2 regions of the Pseudomonas sp. DWP3-1-2 genome follow, and region 2 is predicted to be linked to the other one. Evidence: riboswitches for the same ligand, from Rfam matches in the RefSeq annotation. Region 2 holds a riboswitch; the other holds the start of a gene.
What was found. A riboswitch is a leader RNA that binds a small molecule or an ion and turns the genes downstream of it on or off. The one in region 2 is predicted to bind manganese.

Region 1 (9,659 bases), on a different contig from region 2:
GAAAAACGAAAGCGTGATGGCCCTGACCAAGGGCATCGAGTTTCTGTTTCGCAAGTACAAAGTCGAATGGATCAAGGGCTGGGGGCGTATCGCGGGGCCGGGCACGGTGATTGTGACCGATGCCAGCGGCGTTGAAACCGAGCTGCTGGCCAAGGACATCATCATTGCCACGGGTTCCGAGCCAACGCCCCTGCCGGGCGTGGAGATTGATAACAAACGCATTCTGGACTCCACCGGCGCGTTGTCGCTGGCGCAGGTGCCCAAGCATCTGGTGGTGATCGGTGCCGGGGTGATCGGCCTGGAGCTGGGCTCGGTGTGGCGACGGCTGGGCGCGCAGGTGACCGTCGTGGAGTTTCTGGATCACGTTGCCCACGGCAGCGATCTGGAAGCCGGCAAAACATTGCATCGTTCACTGTCGCGTCAGGGCATGAACTTCAAGCTCAGCTCAAAGGTGACGTCCGCCATCACATCGGAAACCGGCGTCAGCCTGAGCGTCGAACCGGCTGCGGGCGGCCAGGCTGAGGTGATCGAAGCTGATTATGTGTTGGTGTCCATTGGCCGTCGCCCCTTTACCCGTGGTCTGGGGCTGGAAACCGTCGGGCTGGCGCTGGACAAGCGCGGCATGCTGGAAAACAAGGATTATCGCACCGCAGCCGAGGGCATTTGGGTGATCGGTGACGTCACCTCCGGCCCGATGCTCGCGCACAAGGCCGAGGACGAAGCCTCGGTTTGCGTGGAACGCATCGCCGGCAAGGCGGGCGAGATCGACTACAACCTGATCCCGAACGTGATTTATACCCGTCCTGAACTGGCCAGCGTCGGCAAGACCGAAGAACAACTCAAGGCCGAGGGCCGCGCCTACAAAGTCGGCAAGTTTCCGTTCAGCGCCAACAGCCGCGCCAAGGTCAATCATGAAACCGAAGGCTTCGCCAAGGTGCTGGCCGACGAGCGCACCGATGAAATCCTGGGTGTGCATCTGGTGGGGCCCAGTGTCAGCGAAATGATCGGCGAATTCTGCGTGGCGATGGAGTTTGCGGCGTCTTCCGAAGACGTGGCATTGACCAGCCACCCCCATCCCACGCGCTCCGAAGCGTTACGTCAGGCAGCAATGAGCGTGATCGGGTTGCCAACGCAGTCTTGAATGCCAGGCCCTGTTGGAGCGTGGGTTGCCCGCGAAGGGATTCATGATCCGCAACTTCGGTTGAGTGCACCTGCGTCTTCGCGGGCAAGCCGCGCTCCAACGGGCTTTGCGTTCAATACCGTTATATCTCTACCACGACAGCGCTCCTTCGTTGGAGCCTGGCTTGCCCGCGAAGGGATTCATGATCCGCCACTTCGGTTGAGTGTACCTGCCTCTTCGCGGGCAAGCCGCGCTCCAACGGGCTTTGCGTTCAATACCGTTATATCTCTACCACGACAGCGCTCCTTCGTTGGAGCCTGGCTTGCCCGCGAAGGGATTCATGACCCACAACTTCGGTTGAGTGCACCGGCCTCTTCGCGGGCAAGCCGCGCTCCAACGGGCTTTGCGTTCAATACCGTTATATCTCTGTCACGACAGCGTTCCTTCGTTGGAGCGTGGCTTGCCCGCGAAGAGGTCGGTACATTCATCGACTTTTCTGCACCTGAAATGTTGCCTTCGCGGGCAAGCCGGAACGCCGTTCGCTCGCTCCAACGGGATTTCTGTCAAACCGCCGAAAGATGCTCATACAGAATCATCGAGCCCACGATGATCAGCACGACGCCGCCGACGATTTCCGCCCGTTGACCGACGAGGGTGCCCAACGCCCGCCCGAGCAGGGTGCCGATGGTCACCATGGTCATGGTGGCCAGGCCGATGGCCGCTGCTGCCACGAAGATATTCACGTTAATAAACGCTAGGCCGATGCCCACTGCCAATGCGTCGATGCTGGTGGCGATGGCGGTCACGATCAGCAGGAGCAAGCCATGTTGACTGGTTTTCTCCACCTCTTCATCGGCGGTTTTCAGGCCGTTGTAGATCATGTGCAGACCGAGCACCAGCAGCAGCGTGAAGGCGATCCAATGGTCCCAGCTCTCGACGAACTTCGACGCCGCATTGCCGATCAGCCAGCCGATAATCGGAGTGATGGTTTCGACGATGCCGAAAATCAGGCCCATGCGCAGGGCTTCGGAGAAGCGAGGTTTGTGCAGGCTGGAGCCTTTGCCGATGGCCGCCGCAAAGGCGTCTGTCGACATCGCCAGGGCGAGCATGACGAGGGATATGGGATTCACGGTTTGTTTTCTTCCGGTCGGGCATTGAGTCCACGACACTCCCGCACGCCCGACCTTATGGCGCGAAAATGTCGATGGTCTCACCAACCAGAAGGTGTCCGCACCACGGCAGGTTGCCGAGAATGTTGATACGGACGCTTCTTAGCGAAAAGAAGCAGGCTACTCCCCAAAGAGAGCGCGCTTTATACCGGCGCGATTGTGAAAATTTTGTCGCGGCGGAAAATCGCAACATTCGAGAAAAACGCCACAAGCCCCGCCCAGACATCCGTTCATACAATCTGATGGAACTAAATCGTAATTATTTATGTTTTTTTCGAACCGGGTGCTGTGTTTGTTATCTGTTGTGGGTAATTTGGCGTTCAGCAAGGAGTCGTAGCGCGCAATTTCATGTGCAGGAAGCACAGCATTGGTCAGAGGCTTCACTTTATGAATCGCAGGAATCTCCTGAAAGCATCCATGGCGTTGGCCGCGTATAGCACCGTGCCAGCCTCGGGGCTTTATGTTGCACGTGCTTTTGCCGCCGCCGCCGATGGCGAGATCGAGAGTTTCGACTTCGATACGCTCAAGGCCCACGCCAAACAACTGGCTGGCCGTGGCTATGTCAGCAACAAACAAGTATTGCCACCGGTGCTGGCCAACATGACGCCGCAGCAATTCAACGCGATCAAATATGACGCCGGTCACTCGTTGTGGCACGACGTCAAAGGCCAATTGGATGTGCATTTCTTCCACGTCGGCATGGGCTTCAAGACTCCCGTACGCATGTACAGCGTGGACCCGACGACCAAGCAGGCGCGGGAAGTGCACTTCCGCCACGAACTGTTCAATTACGAGTCCAGCGGCATCGACAAGTCGCTGGTCAAGGGTGATCTGGGCTTCGCCGGGTTCAAGCTGTTCAAGGCCCCGGAAATTGCCATCAATGACGTGGTGTCGTTCCTGGGCGCGAGTTATTTCCGCGCCGTGGACAGCAACAAGCAGTACGGCCTTTCGGCACGCGGCCTCGCCATTGATACGTACTCGACGCGTCAGGAAGAATTCCCGGATTTCACCAAGTTCTGGTTCGAAACACCGGACAAGAACGCGACCCGCTTCGTGGTCTACGCCTTGCTCGACTCGCCCAGCGCGACCGGCGCTTATCGTTTTGATATCGACTGTCAGTCCGGGCAAGTGGTGATGAACATTGATGCGACCGTCAATGCCCGCACCGACATCGCTCAACTGGGCATCTCGCCCATGACCAGCATGTTCAGCTGCGGCACCCATGAGCGCCGCATGTGCGACACCATTCACCCGGAAATTCACGACTCGGACCGGCTGTCCATGTGGCGCGGCAACGGTGAATGGATCTGCCGTCCGCTGAATAACCCGCCAAAGCTGCAGTTCAACGCCTTCGCCGACACAGACCCCAAAGGTTTCGGTCTGGTGCAAACCGATCACAATTTCGCCAGCTATCAGGACACGGTCGATTGGTATCACCGCAGGCCGAGCCTTTGGGTTGAGCCCACCACGCCGTGGGGCGAGGGTTCGGTGAACCTGGTGGAGATCGTCACCACGGGCGAAACGATGGATAACATCGTGGTGTTCTGGACACCTAAAACACCGGTCAAAGCCGGCGATACCCTTAACTTTGGCTACAGACTGTACTGGAGTCCTCTGCCACCCGTCAGCACGCCTTTGGCGCAGGTGCATGCCACGCGCTCAGGCATGGGCGGCTTTACCGAGGGCTGGGCGCCGGGCGAGCATTACCCGAAAGTCTGGGCGCGACGCTTCGCCGTGGATTTCAATGGCGGCGGTCTGGAACGCTTGCCGGAAGGCACGGCCATCGAGCCGATCGTCACGGTTTCCAACGGCAAGGTGCAGGACTTCAACATTCTGGTCCTGCCGGACATTCAGGGCTATCGCATAACGTTCGACTGGTACCCGACCAACGATGGGGCTGAACCGGTCGAGATGCGCATGTTCATCAAGTCCCAGGACCGCACGTTGAGTGAAACCTGGCTGTATCAGTATTTCCCGCCAGCCGCTGACAAACGTAAATATCCGTAAGCTTCAACGGCAAGTTTCGAGGTGACTCGGAACTTGCCGTTTGTTGTGATGGGAGCGCCAATTTCAGGATTCGGTGAAACGTCAAATTAACAACGCCCAATAAATTCAATCAGTTACAACATCCATACTGTAACGTTCGTCGGCGATCGCTTTAATTTTGACGAATTAATTGACAGCCTCCCGAACTCAAGCTGTTATAGCCCTTGTCACGCAGTGGGAGCGTCCGCTCCCGACCTGAAAGCCGCACCCTCTCTTCTGCGGCCCCTTACCTCTTGATGGATGCCTCTATTGACCGTTTCAACGGCCGATGGGCGGTAGCGTTGGCGGTTGTATGGCCCCTTCAAACCACACAACCCTCGCTGCCTGAACCTCATGTGGGCGCGCTAGCCCGCGACAGAACATCCCAAACGACGAACGTATCGACTGATCTGACGCTTTTGCGGGCGAACCGCTCACGGTCCCCCGTGGCTGCGAAAACGCGCGGCATCAAGGGTTCGGCGGCATTTCCCACTTCCGATTACAGCGCTACAGAGGCAGAAAACATGATGTTGAACGCTGCGAACAGGGACGACAATAACGCTTCGACACTGTCCTTCTACAAGTCGACGGCCATGGTGTGGGTGGCCATCAGCCTGATTGTGATCGAGACCTTTTCCGGCGCGCTGCGCTATTACCTGGATCAGGTCGGACTGTCGCCGGTGCTGTATGCGCCCAAAGTCGGCTGCCTGATTTTATTGCTGCTGGAGTTACGCACTTACCGGGCAGGCCCCGTGGTGTGGTTGGCCCTGTTGCTGCTGATGATTTCAGCGTTGGTGGCCATGCTGCATGGCGCCACGCTGGCTAACGTCGCGTTCACCCTGTTCGCGCTCAGCCCGCTGCTGTTCGGGATGGTCTGCAGCGAACACCTGATCCATCGCCGTCGGCTGCTGCTGTGGGTCATCGGGCTTTGTCTGGTGGCGTGCATGGTCGGTCTTGCCCTGGACAAGATCACCGCCGTGCCATGGAAAGGCTACAGCTACAACATTGGTGAGACGCAATTGAGCGCCAACACCTCCTGGAGCGCGGAAGACGAGGACCGAAGCGCCGGTTTCGCCAGGGTGTCCAACGTGCTGTCGATCCTGATTGCGATCTACAGCCTGTATCTGGTGATGTTCATGCGGTCACGGCTGCTGATCCTGGCGTTGAGCCTCGTTGCCCTGTACGGCATCGTCCTGACCACCAGTAAAGCGCCTGCCGGTGGGTATCTGCTGACCATGGGCCTCTTGTTGATCGCGCGCATGCGCTGGACCACTCGAATCGCCTGCACCCTGGCCGTGGTCATCGGCATGGTGCTCCCGCTGATGGGGCTGCTGCATGACTTCGATGCGCGCACCGTGAGCAGTGGCGGTTCATCGCTGTCGTCGCTGTATGACCGGCTGATCAATACCTGGCCGAATGTGGTCGAAGCCATGACCAAAGCGGGTTACGGCTACACCGGCGCAGGCTTCGGGTTATTTGGCGCCTCGGTCATCATCTTTCCGGTTCCCGGTGCCGAACTGTTCGGTGGCTCGGACAGTACGTTCATGTACCTGTGGGGGATGTTCGGGGTCTTCGGTCCCGTGTTGTACGCCCTGCAAATCCCGTTGTTTTTTGCCCTTAGCAACAAAGATTCCCGTGTTGCCCGGGCATTGCTGGCGATCACGTTCTGTTGCTGCCTGATCAGCTGGACCACGGACATGTTTGAAGTCGCGGTGGTCAACCTCTTCCTGGGTCTGGCGATCGGGCATGTGCTGTCCGGCAAGTTGCTGGACAGCCGCAAAACCACTCGCCCGCAGCCCCTAAAGCTTTCCACGCTTCCCCGCCTGAACTGAGTCGATGAACATGGCCGCCCACTTACCTGTTGCAACACGTCTGCTGTGCACGGTGGCGTTGATCTGCGGCGCAGTCCAGGCGCAGGAGCCCGTGAAACCGCCGTTTATCCTGGGTATCGGAACGCACCTGATGAACTACCCGGCACCTTCCAGGCCCGCGCTGCAACGGGTTGCCGATGCAGGGATCTCTTCGGTCAAGGATGACGCGTTCTGGTCCACCGCCTCGCCCGGCCCCAATCAGTTGCGCATCGTGCCGCCGTGGCGCAGTTACCTGAACAATGCCCAGAGCCTGGGCCTGAGCAGGCTGACGATTCTCACTTACAGCACCTGGTTCCATGACAACGCCAAGCCCCGCAGCGGGAAGGTCAGAGCGGATTATCTGGAATACGTCGACTACGTCAGCCGCCAACTGGGCAATCGCGTCAACTTCTACGAGATCTGGAACGAGTGGGATATCGAAGCGCCGAAGGACCCGAAACTGAGCGCTGACTATGCCGCGCTGGTCCGTGATGCAGTGCCCTTGATTCGCAGGAACACGCAGACCACCGGCGGCACCCCCGCGAAAATCCTTGCCGGGGCCGTCACGCCCGAAGGCATGGACTACGGTTTTGCTGACCGCCTGATCGACGCGGGCATGCTCGACCTGGTGGACGGCCTGTCTGTTCACCCCTACGCCCACTGTCTGCCCGATGTGGCCCCCAATCCCGAAGCCTGGGCCGTGTGGCTGCGCAATTACGAGGCGCACATCCGCGCCAAGGCCGGTCGCGACGTGCCGTTGTACGTAACGGAAATGGCCTGGCCCAGTCACCGAGGCAATTGTGGCTTCACGCCCGCGGTACAGGCCGCCTATATGGCGCGGATTTTATTCCTTGCTCGCAGCCTGCCCAATATTCACGGCATGTGGTGGTACGACCTGGTCAACGACGGGCCCGACCGGACCGATCAGGAACACAACTTCGGGCTACTCAACGAAGACCTCTCCCCCAAGCCAGCCTATGAGGTGATGAAAGTCATCGCCCCGGTCATCAAGGACTTCAGCTACGACGCCCAGGCCAGTCGCCAGTCGGCCGGTGTGTACCTGCTGTATTTCGACAAAGGCCCCGAGCGCGTGGCCGTTGGCTGGACCACCGGCCCACACCGTCAGCAAGACATCACCAGCGCAGCGCCCATGTCGGGCCCGGTGACGTTGATTGATACCGCGCTCCCCGAAAAAGGCCGTTTCCCCGGCGAGCCCTGGCGGTGCGCGAATCAGCGCTGCTCGATATCCGTGACCCTCACCGGGTTCCCCAAGATCATCACCCTGAGCCCCGCGCAGACAGTGGCCACGCCCGGACTTCCCTCGCCCATACCGTGAATAAACGCCATGGACTTCAGAAAAGACATCAACGGACTACGCGCCATTGCGGTCATCGCGGTGCTGCTGTTCCACTTCAATCCTGCGTGGTTGCCCGGCGGGTTTGCGGGTGTCGATATATTCTTCGTGATCTCCGGTTACCTGATCACCGGGATTATCATGCGCAGCCTGCAAAAGGGTGATTTCAGCCTGATCGGGTTCTATAGATCCCGGGCCAGACGGATCATCCCGGCGCTGGCCGCGCTGTGCTTTATCCTGCTACTGGCGGGCTGGTTTTATTTGCTGCCGCTGGAATACAGCGAGCTGGGCAAGCACATCGCTGGCAGCCTGGGGTTTGTGTCCAACTTCGTCTATTGGTCCGAGGCCGGATACTTCACGGCGGGTGCTCACGAAAAATGGCTGCTGCACACCTGGTCACTGTCGGTGGAATGGCAGTTCTACATGATCTATCCCCTGGCGCTATTGGCGTTGAGTCGATTCATCGCCCAGCGAAATCTGCGCTGGTGGATCCTGGCCGCATGCCTGTCCGGTTTCGGCTTCTGCGTGTTTGCATCGTTCCTGTGGCCGGAACCGTCGTTCTACCTGCTGCCAACCCGGGCCTGGGAATTGTTGGTGGGTGGCGTCGCTTGCGTGTTCCCCATCACGCTGCGAGCCCTGCATCAGCGTCTGCTGGAGACCACGGGCCTGAGCCTGATGCTCGCCAGCTTTGTGCTGCTGACCGATAAAGACGTCTGGCCCGGTTACCTCTCGTTACTGCCAGTCCTGGGAACCCTGGCGGTGATCGTCGCCGCGCGCCAGGATTCATTCATGACCAGCAACCCGTTCTCACAATGGACCGGGAAGCTTTCCTACTCGCTATACCTGTGGCATTGGCCAGTCGTGGTCTTCATGAGTTACGCCGGGCTCCTGGGCGACACACTCCATGCCCTCGTCGGCATCGCCTGCGCCTTCGCGCTGGGCCTGGCGTCCTATCAATGGATCGAAAAATCGCCAAAGGCCGTCACACCCAAACGCCGCTGGAAATTCGCGACCGTCAGCGGGTTGATCACCATGGTCTTCGCCGCCGCCACCGCCGTGAGCGCCACAGAAGGGGCGATTTCGCCACTGCGGACCGTGAGCGTCTCGGACAAAGCGCGCTTCGTTCAGGACTATGCCGACCGTCAGAAGAACCTGTACGAGCTGTATTGGCTCAAGTGCGATGCCTTTTCGGCATTCACCCAGCGTGGTTTGTCGGGCATTGATGAATCCTGTACCCACAAGCAAGGCGAAGGCGGTGTGTTTTTGTGGGGCGACTCCCACGCCCAGGCGCTTTCCTTGGGCCTGAGGACGTCGTTACCGGCAGGCACGCCGTTCTATCAAGTGGCTTCGGCCAGCTGTCGGCCCAGCCTGACCCCGGACAACGGCCGCGCCACATCGACCCGCATCACTTGCAACTACTCCAATCAAAAGGCGCTTGAAAGCATTCAGACGCTGCGCCCGGACGTGGTGGTCATCGCGCAAAAGGACAAACACGACAAAACCCACTGGGGTGACATCGCCGCACGGCTCAAAAGCTATGGCGTCAAACACATCGTGTTGTTGGGCCCCCTGCCCCAGTGGAATCCGTCACTGCCCAGCGTGATCGCCAACCGGCATTGGGGCCTGAATCAATCGCACATTACCGACAACGCGCTGGATCAAAGCGTCATGGCCGCCGACAAAGCGATCCGCAGCCAGATTGATCCCCGGGCGGTGGATTACGTCTCACTGATTGACCGGCTGTGTGTGGCCAATTCCTGTCTGGTCCGGTTGCAGGACAACTCCCTGCTGCAAATCGATTCCGGGCACCTGAGCGAAAAAGGCTCGCTGTATATCGTGAAGAACTTTGTGATGCCCGAACTGAGCACCATCAGCAAAAACTAGCTGATCTGATACCCACCCCAGCCCGCATGGCCCCGCCATCGCGGGCTTTTTTCGTTCAAGCCGGGGACGCGCAAAAGTTCAAAACGAGAAAGCTATCGAGATAATAGTGACAATTGATTCAAGTAATCGCCGCCTCACTTATTAGTCTTCCGATCTCATAAAACTAAAACAGAGAGAGACGAAATGTTCTCACCCTACGCCCGACTGACCGCAAGCGTGATTGGAGCGAGCCTGATCGCCAGCTCGCCCGTCTTCGC
Region 2 (9,659 bases):
GTGGTGCCCAGCTTTGCAGCTTCCGATTCAGATACTGCGGCCATGACACCGGTTGCCAGCAATGACAGGCTCAAGACACCGACTTGCAACAGACCTGTTGTTATTCTCATTTTCATATTCGCCCTGAAAGCCGTGTTCTTAGAAATTCACGCCGAAGCTGAGCGCAACGAAATCGCGGTCATCAACAGTCGTGTACTTGCCATCGAAGAAATTGGTATACGAAAGGTTCGCTGTGTAGGTGTTCTGGTATTCGGCATCCAGGCCCAGGCTGACAGCCTTGCGCCCTTCCTCGAAGTTGCCCCCGGGACCCGGTGAATAACCTTCGACGTCGTGCGACCAGGCAATGCTTGGACGCAGGTTCACACCGGCGAAAACACTGTTGTAGTCCCAGATGGCACGGGCGCGATAGCCCCAGGAGTTGGCAGTGGTGTAACCGTCGTCTTCGCAGTAGCGACTCAAGTTGTTTTGCGCAGCGCCCGTCAGCGTGCTGGCATTGAGGGTGGTGCACTGCCCGCCAGGCAAAGGACCTGGACCGTAGCTCGGATCGCGGCCGTAACGGATTTTCGAGGTGTTCTCCAGCCCACCCACGTGAGTCCAGCCAACCTCGCCCACGACGGTCAGACGCTCGGCGCCCATCACCTGGTCAAAGAACTGGGTGAAGGTGGTTTGCATCTGGGTGATTTCTTTACGGCGGTAGCCCGGCTGATCGGTGTTCGGGCTACCGGTCAGCACCGAAACGTTCGGATTGAGCGGCGACAGGCCCGAATACAGGATGTCTGTGGTGTTGACCTGCACCGGCGCGTTAGGGCGATAGCTGATCTCGCCGCTCCACGCCGTACCGGTTGGCAAGGTGGTGGAGAAACTCAAGCCATAAAGGCGAATATCTTCAGGGTATTCGACGTAGTAGCTGGAGTTGCCCGCAACCACAACGGGCAGCAAGGTCGACGCCAACGCCGAAGCCGTGGCGACCGGAATGCCGTTACTGGCCAATGACCGCACCAGACCGGTAGCACTGTAGGCACTGGCCGGGCCGCCTTTGCCGCTGAAAATCGGCAAACGGCTGTGGTAGTTCATGAAATATGCACCGAACTCGGTGTCCAGGGGTTCAAAGTTGTAGCGCATCGCCAGACCAAACTGCCCGCTATCACGGGCGTCACGGTCAGGTCCGCGAGCCACGATGGCGCCTTCATCAGGATTACCGAAGGTCACGCCCTGCTGGGCTAACGAATTGAACACGGCGGCACGGGCACCGGCTGGCAGACCGGCGGCCGTCAACGAGCTGTTCAGGCCGTTGCGACTGCGCAGAACAGCCAGGTTGCTGTCGCAGCCATCGGAGATCACGTCAGGCTGGGAGAAGAACGTGCCGCAGTTATCGGTGACGGTCTGGTCCCATTCCAGTTGATAGAAACCTTCAGCCGACAGGTTTTCGGTGAGGCCCTGGGACAGATAAAACATGTTGACCGGAATCAGGCCTTCCTTGACTTCCGCCCCAGGACGACGGAATGCGGACACGTCGATAGGGTTGATGCTGTTGATGCCGTTCTGGATAAAGGTACTTTCGCCCCAACTGACCACTTGCTTGCCCAGACGGACCGAACCCGGCTCATCGCCGATGCTGTAGTTGTGGTAGACGAAGGCATCGAGGATTTGCCCGCCGGAGGACTTGGCGCCCTCTTTACGATTGGAGTCGCTGATGTCCTTGAATTCACGGCCTTCGTCCTTGAGTTCGAAGTCGTACCAGTACTTGCCCCGCACAAACACGCCCGTGTCACCGTATTTCAGTTCCAGGTCGTGGATGCCCTTGAATATCTTCGAAAACGTTTCCCCACGCTTGAAGTTCAGGTGACCGTCATCGGAGGTCTGCGACAGGCCATTCCCGCCGTTGTTGGCACCGATCAGGTTCTTGTTGGCGTTGGCGGTGGACCAACTGGCGCCCACGGAAAGCGACGAGTCGAATTTCCCTTCGATTTCGCCGATGTTGAAACTGACGCCGAATGCAGGGCCGGCGAGCGTAGAAGCGAGGCTGACGGCCAGAGGCAATTTTGCCCGGCGCCAGAACTGGTTTGCTGATGTCATCGACGCTACTCCATGTGCTTTTATTTTTTTTGGCAGTGGGTACTGCTAAAAACGACCGGAATTCTCGTCGAAATTCCGATTTTGACACTCATCGGGCAACCCAGGGGGTTACGACACGAATTCGCGCCTTTTTGCGCTCTTACCCAGCCCCTGACGCCGACTATAGCCAGCCGGTCGCACTGCTTGATCCCTCTAAAGTGTGATTTGCAGCCTCAAACCCTCTGGCACACCTGTTTCCATGCACCTGCCCCCAGTAGCTCGTGGGGGAGAATGGCTTAATATCCGGATTTGGCAAGGCAAGCGCTTGATCGGGCGCAATGGAAGCGACAGGCCGCGCTCAGGCAGCGCGGCCTGTGGGTATCAAAGCGTCGAAAGAAAGGTGCTGTTACTGTTCTGCCACTCGATGATATCCAGCCGCATGCGCTTCTTGTCGAGCTTGCCGACGCTGGTCTTGGGAATTTCAGTAACAAGGGCAATCTGGTGCGGAATCGCCCACTTGTTGATGTGCCCCAACTCGACGAAAGGCTTGAGGTGCTCCTTCAACGCTCGCGCGTCGATGCTGTACCCCTCGCGGATCACCAGCAACGCGAAAGGCCGCTCACCCCATTGCGGATCGGCAATGCCCACCACGGCGACTTCGCGCACCGCCGGATGGCGACTGCACAGGTCTTCAAGGTCCAGAGACGAAATCCACTCGCCACCGGTCTTGATGACGTCCTTGATGCGATCACGAATGTCGATCACGCCCATGCTGTCCAGCGTCGCCACATCGCCGGTATGCAACCAGCCACCGGCCCAGAGTTCGACACCCTTTTCGGGCTCGCGATAATAGCCTTCGCTCAGCCAGGGAGCGCGCAATACCAGCTCACCCTGGGACTCGCCATCGGCAGGCAGGAAGTTGCCCGCCTCGTCGACAATGGCCGCGTCCACCAGCACCCCCGGCACGCCCGCCTTGATGCGATACGTAATGCGCTCGTCTTCGCTGCCTGCACGCAGCTCGTCGTTCAAGTGCGCCACGGAAATCAGCGGCCCGGTTTCCGACATGCCATAAGCAGCGGTCAGTTGAATGCCCCGTGCCTTGGCCGTCTCGTACAGCGTGCGATTGAGCGAACTGCCGCCAATGATGATCTTCCAGCCCGCGAAATCCTGCCCCTGGGCGGCTTTGGCATTGAGCACCATCTGCATGATGGTCGGCACGCAATGGGAGAACGTCACCTTCTCCTTGCGCCACAATTCCACGAGGAACTCCGGGTCATAACGCCCGGGATACACTTGCTTTAAGCCCAGCATGGTGGCCGCGTAAGGCATGCCCCACGCATGCACGTGAAACATCGGCGTGATGGGCATGTAGACGTCATCGGTGCACAGCAGACGCTCGGCACTGCCGACGATGGTCGCCACGCCCATGGTGTGCAGCACCAGTTGCCGATGACTGAAATACACGCCCTTGGGATTGCCCGTGGTGCCCGTGGTGTAGAACGTGGTGGCCACGGAGTTCTCGTCGAAATCTTCGAATTCGTACTGATTGCTCGCCTGGGCCAGAAGGGTTTCGTACTCACCCAGGAGATTGGGCAGCTCGGCGGTTTTTTCCGGGAGGTCAGTGAGCAATAACGTTTTCTCGACCGTGGTCAGGTGCCCGGCGATCGCCTGATACAGCCCGACGAACTCACTGTTGACCAGCACGAACTTATCTTCGGCATGGTTCATGGTGTAGAGAATCTGCTCGGGTGAAAGCCGCACATTGATGGTGTGGATGACCGCGCCGATCATGGGGACGGCGAACATGCACTCCAGATAACGATGGCTGTCCCAATCCATGACCGCCACGGTATCACCGGCTTTGACGCCAGCGGCGGTCAAGACATTGGCCAGGCGACAGACCCGCTCGTTGAGCTCGGGGTAGGTATAGCGAACAGTGTCGCGATAGACGATTTCACGCGTTTTTTCATAGCGACTGCCAGACATCAATAGCCGCTTGATCAACAGGGGGTACTGATAGGCGCCATCGGCTGGTGGAATAACGCGGGTCTGCAGCATAGGAGTTCCTTTTCGAGTGCACAGTCGAGGCTTGAAAATATGCACTCTAGAGGCCAGTGCCGCCAGCCAAATCAGCCGAAGGGATGATTTGCTGGACGAGCCGGATGAAGGCGATTGGCTATATCACACCCGCTTCAAGCCGGAGCGATCCCGTCGCGGGCAAGCGTGCGCTTATCAAATATTGCCTAATCCTCTGAACTGATCGTGGGACCGGCTTTCGCCGGGAAAAGCCCGGCCGGTCCGGTGCCTGCTGTGCGATCGCCTCTCGTGCGGGGGCTATCAATGAATCTCGGTAAACGCCAGCTTCACGCCCAACGCCACCAGCACGCCCCCCATGGCCCGATCAAACCAATGGCCCATGCGAGCAAACCCGGCGCGTACTCGCTCCTGGCTGAACAGCCGCGCCACCATGCAGAACCACAGCCCGGTTGCCACCGCGAGGTAAACACCGTAGCCCGCCTGCACCCCAAGCGGCGTGTGCGGATTGATGACCACCGTGAACAGCGACAGAAAGAATAGCGTCGCCTTGGGATTCAAACCGTTGGTGACGAAACCGCTGGCGAAGGCGCCCCGGGCGGTACGCTCGCCCTGTGCCAGCTTGACCGGCGCATCGCTGGCGCTGGCCGGTCTGGCACGCAGGGCCTTGAAGCCGATGTACAGCAGATAAGCCGCAGCCGCCCACTTCAGTGCATTGAACAGCACGATGGATTGAGAAACGATCAGCCCGATCCCCAGCAGCGAATAGCCCACATGCAGGAAAATCGCGGTCCCCACGCCCATGGCGGTATAGGTACCGGCTTTGCGGCCATGGGTGACACTTTCACGCACCACCACGGCAAAATCCGGACCCGGGCTGGCGACGGCGAGCAGGTGGATCAAGGCGACGGTCAGAAATTCTGCCCAATACATGGGTTTCTCCAAATGTAAGCAAGCATTTCGCTCTGTTAGGCTGATCACCTTAAGCTTTCAAAACGTTCAAAGACAGGTACAGCTGATGAGTAATCACGGTAAGGCAGTTTTTCTTGATCACACTTCCCTGGATCTGGGCGATCTGGACTTCAGCGCGCTGAGGGAATGCTTCTGCGAACTGGTACTGCATGACAGCACCACGCCCGATCAGGTCATCGAGCGCCTGCAAGGCGCCACCGTGGCGATCACCAACAAGGTCATGATCGACTCCGACGCATTCGCCGCATGCCCTGACTTGAAGCTGGTTCTGGTGACCGCCACCGGCACCAATAACGTCGACCTGGCCGCCGCCCGCGCGCACGGTGTCACCGTCAGTAACTGCCAGGGCTACGGCACCCCGTCGGTGGCTCAGCACACGCTGATGCTGTTGCTCGCCCTGGCCACGCGCCTGCCGGATTACCAGAACGCCGTGCAACAAGGCCAATGGCAAAAATCCACCCAGTTTTGCCTGTTGGACTTCCCGATTTTCGAGCTGGAAGGTAAAACCCTGGGCCTGTTGGGGCACGGTGAGCTCGGCAGCGCAGTGGCAAAACTGGCACAAGCCTTTGGCATGCACGTTCTGCTGGGGCAAGTCCCCGGCCGCCCTGCCCGCCCAGATCGCCTGCCGCTGGAAGAACTGCTGCCGCAAGTCGACGCCCTGACGCTGCACTGCCCGCTCAACGAGCACACCCGCGACATGATCGGGCATCACGAATTGAGCCTCTTGAAGCCCCACGCTTATGTGATCAACACCGCTCGCGGCGGGCTGATCAATGAACAGGCCCTTGCCGATGCGCTGCGCAGCGGCCATCTGGGCGGTGCCGCGTCCGATGTCTTGACCGTGGAACCGCCGGTTGCAGGCAACCCGCTGCTGGCTGGCGATATTCCCCGTCTGATCATCACGCCCCACAGCGCGTGGGGCGCCCGCGAGGCTCGCCAACGGATCGTCAGCCAGGTCACGGAAAATGCCTGGGCGTTTTTTGCCGGCGAGCCGGTACGGGTGGTGAGTTAAGCCGGGGCTGGAGAAGCTTGTTGGAGCGAGGCTTGCCCGCGAAGAAAGTTTACGCGGTGGGTCTGGCCCACCGAAGCGCCGGATTCGCGGGCAAGTCGGAACGCGGCCCGCTCGCTCCAACAGCGCATTCAAGCTGCTAGACTGCGCCCCTTTTCAAGGAGCCCTCCCATGGACCCGCGCAGTGAAGTGTTACTCCGTCAGGCCGAGCTGTTTCAGGGTTCGCTGCTGCTGGCCGGATTGCCGGCAGACGATCTGCTGGGTCGTCTGCCCCTGGCACGCGGCTGGTGCTGGCACGCGGGCGATCAGGCCGCGCTGGATGCACGCTTCGAAGGGCGCACGCACTTCGGCGTCGACGCGCCGGCCGAACCCTTCGACGCCGCCGTGGTGTTTTTGCCCAAATCCCGTGACCTGACCGACTATATTCTCAATGCCCTGGCCTCCCGTCTGGCAGGACGCGAGCTCTTTCTGGTCGGTGAAAAACGCAGCGGTATCGAAGCCGCTGCGCGCCAGTTAAGCCCGTTCGGTCGTGCGCGCAAGCTGGACAGCGCCCGTCACTGCCAGCTCTGGCAGGTGACCGTGGAAAGTGCCCCGCAAGCACAAACCCTGGAAAGCCTCGCCCAGCATTACGAGGTGGAAATGGATGACGGGCCACTCAAAGTGGTCAGCTTGCCGGGCGTGTTCAGCCACGGCCGCCTGGATCGTGGCTCGGCGCTGCTGTTGCAGAACATCGACAAGCTGCCCAGTGGCAACCTGCTGGACTTCGGCTGTGGTGCCGGCGTGCTGGGGGCTGCGGTAAAACGTCGCTACCCGCACAACAACGTGATCATGCTCGACGTGGATGCCTTCGCCACCGCCAGCAGCCGTCTGACGCTGGCTGCCAATGGCCTGGAAGCCGAAGTGTTGACGGGCGACGGCATCGACGCGGCGCCCATGGGTTTAAGCACGATTCTGAGTAATCCGCCGTTCCATGTCGGGGTACACACCGACTATCAGGCAACGGAAAACCTGCTGCGAAAAGCACGCCAACATCTGAAATCCGGTGGCGAACTGCGCTTGGTTGCGAATGCGTTCCTCAAGTATCAGCCGCTTATCGAGGAGCACTTGGGCGTGTGCGCAGTCAAGGCGCAGGGCAATGGTTTCCGGGTTTATCGCGCCAAGCGCGCCTGAAAATAAGCGCTTGCCGAATGCGGCGTGCGTAGGCAGAATCCGCACCGTCCTAGGGGAGTAGTCTCCCACGAGCGCCATGCTCGTCCGGTACGCATCAACATACTTGGTCCTCAGACCATGGTGCGTACGACCCGGAATCCGCTCAGACGGATCGGTGGTTTGACAAGACCTATGACACGAACACCTTACCCGGGGCGGGAAGGCTGTACGTGTCATAGCCGTGTCGACCCGCCCCTTAGGAAAACCCTGATGCTGGAATCCCTGTTGGTCCCCACCGCTGTCGTCGCATTGGCCGAAATCGGTGACAAGACCCAACTGCTCGCCCTCATTCTCGCCGCCCGCTTTCGCAAGCCCTGGCCGATCATCGCCGGCATTATCGCGGCCACGCTGGCCAACCACGCAGCAGCGGGCGCGGTAGGTGCCTGGGTCGGCAATTTCTTCTCCGATGCCACGCTGCACTGGATCCTCGCCGCAAGCTTCACCGCCACCGCGCTGTGGACGCTGGTGCCGGACAAGCTGGACGACGACGAAACCGGTAACGGGCGCAAGTTCGGGCCATTCCTGACCACGCTGATTGCCTTCTTCATCGCGGAAATCGGCGACAAGACGCAAATCGCCACGGTGATGTTGGCAGCGCAATACTCCTACCTGTGGCTGGTCATTCTCGGCACCACGCTGGGCATGCTGATTGCCAACGTCCCGGTGGTCCTGGCGGGTAACTTTGCCGCAGAGAAGCTGCCACTGACGCTGATTCGCCGCCTGGCGGCCAGCGCGTTCTTCGTACTGGCGCTGGTGGCGGTGTACAAGGCGATGCAGGTAAGTGGGTGGGTTTAACGGGCGCGGCTTAGCCTGATGCGCGTCGGGCGGTTGTGTGCAGGTGTCGCCGCCTGACGCAGGCTGACGCGACGCTATCGCGAGCAAGCTCGCTCCTACAGGTCACAGCATTCCGTGTGGGACCGGCTTTAGCCAGCCCCACCCGGTGAACGGCCCTCAAAAGCTGGACATTCACTCAACTCAGGATTTTTTGGCCGCCTGATACAACGGCATCACCTTGGGGATCGCTGCCTGCAACGAGGCAATGCGGTTGTCGGAGGCCGGGTGAGTGCTCATGAATTCGGGTTGAGAACCACCGGAATTCTGAGTCATCTTCTGCCACAAGGTAATAGCGGCATTAGGGTTGTAACCGGCGCGCGCGGCCAATTCCAGACCCAGCAGATCAGCCTCGTTTTCATTGCCGCGGCTATTCGGCAGCGTCAGGCTGTAATTGACCACGGTATCGGCCAGCGCCAGGCTGTCCTGCCCCAACCCCAGCAGCGCCCCCGCCCCTTGCTTGGCCATCGCCACGCCATACGCCTTGGACATCGCTTCGCGACCATGTTCGCGCAACGCATGGGCAATCTCGTGCCCCATCACTGCGGCGAGCTCATCGTCTGTCAGCTTCAGTTTATCGATCAAGCCGCTGTAGACAAAGATCTTGCCGCCAGGCCCGCAGTTGGCGTTCAGCTCATCGCTCTTGATCAGGTTCACTTCCCACTGCCATTGGGCTGAGTCCGGGCGCAGTTTAGGTGCCTGGGCGATCAACCGGTCGGCGATGGCATGCACCCGCTTGGCATTGGCGCTGGTGGTATCGAGCACGCCCTTGCCGGAGGCCTCGGTCACGGTTTCCTGATAGGACTGGGCATACATTTTGTTGACCTCATCGGTCGACAGCATGCTGAACATGTACTGCTTGCGCTCCACACCGACCGCATCCCCGCTGGTGGTGTTCACCGATTGGCAACCGCTGAGCAACAGACTGGTACTCAAGGCACATAAAGCAAATGAACGACGCATGATGAATCTCCCTGGAATCGTGCTGGCATCCTAAGCGGCAAAGAGTGTGCACGCCAGCAAACAATCGTCTTGCCGGTCAGCTGCCCCCATTGATGAACACGCGAACGACCTGTCTGATTACGACGTTTTAACACTACTAACGTCAAATTCAGCCAGTGTGTTCATGCTTCTTCAGAGATTAGCCGATAGACAACTACAGACGTACCCTAGCGTCCGGAGCCCTCTATGAAGTTCAAATCGATCCAGTCTTCAGTCGCTGCACTGACGAGCGCCATCGTACTCAGCATCATTGTCGCCTTAGTGCTGTATGCACTGTTTGCTGGAGCGAGAACCCAGGCGATGGTTGAGCAACAAACCCAGGCGCAGTTCGAGCGCTCGGTAGAGTCGCGTCTTGGCGCGCTGGCCCGCAACCAGGCCAGCGAGATCAAGCGCGAACTTGAAACACCGCTCCTGCTCACGGCAGGTTTAGCCGCCACCAACGCCTTGCTGGGTATCAACGACAGCAACGGCCAGCCGCAACTGAAGATCAGTCGCGAGCAAATGCTCAATCTGCTGCGCAGTGCCGTGGAGCAGAATCCGAAGATTC

Region 1: another riboswitch for manganese. It lies ahead of mntP (manganese efflux pump MntP); the one in region 2 lies ahead of ACP7B0_RS09230 (TMEM165/GDT1 family protein).

Annotation. Positions count from the first base shown of each region.
Region 1 is NZ_JAFCTZ010000007.1:121,709-131,367, forward strand. It holds gene lpdA (dihydrolipoyl dehydrogenase) at 1-1,141, shown strand, start outside; gene mntP (manganese efflux pump MntP) at 1,684-2,250, opposite strand; yybP-ykoY riboswitch at 2,259-2,430, opposite strand; gene ACP7B0_RS16540 (glucan biosynthesis protein D) at 2,677-4,296, shown strand; gene ACP7B0_RS16545 (hypothetical protein) at 4,839-6,146, shown strand; gene ACP7B0_RS16550 (hypothetical protein) at 6,157-7,500, shown strand; gene ACP7B0_RS16555 (acyltransferase family protein) at 7,510-9,402, shown strand; gene katB (catalase KatB) at 9,586-9,659, shown strand, end outside.
Region 2 is NZ_JAFCTZ010000003.1:65,215-74,873, reverse strand. It holds gene ACP7B0_RS09260 (DUF1329 domain-containing protein) at 1-110, opposite strand, end outside; gene ACP7B0_RS09255 (DUF1302 domain-containing protein) at 139-2,076, opposite strand; gene ACP7B0_RS09250 (fatty acid--CoA ligase) at 2,437-4,113, opposite strand; gene ACP7B0_RS09245 (LysE family translocator) at 4,393-5,022, opposite strand; gene ACP7B0_RS09240 (2-hydroxyacid dehydrogenase) at 5,108-6,073, shown strand; gene ACP7B0_RS09235 (methyltransferase) at 6,242-7,240, shown strand; yybP-ykoY riboswitch at 7,281-7,418, shown strand; gene ACP7B0_RS09230 (TMEM165/GDT1 family protein) at 7,490-8,074, shown strand; gene ACP7B0_RS09225 (M48 family metallopeptidase) at 8,255-9,073, opposite strand; partial or broken gene ACP7B0_RS09220 (HAMP domain-containing protein) at 9,299-9,659, shown strand, end outside.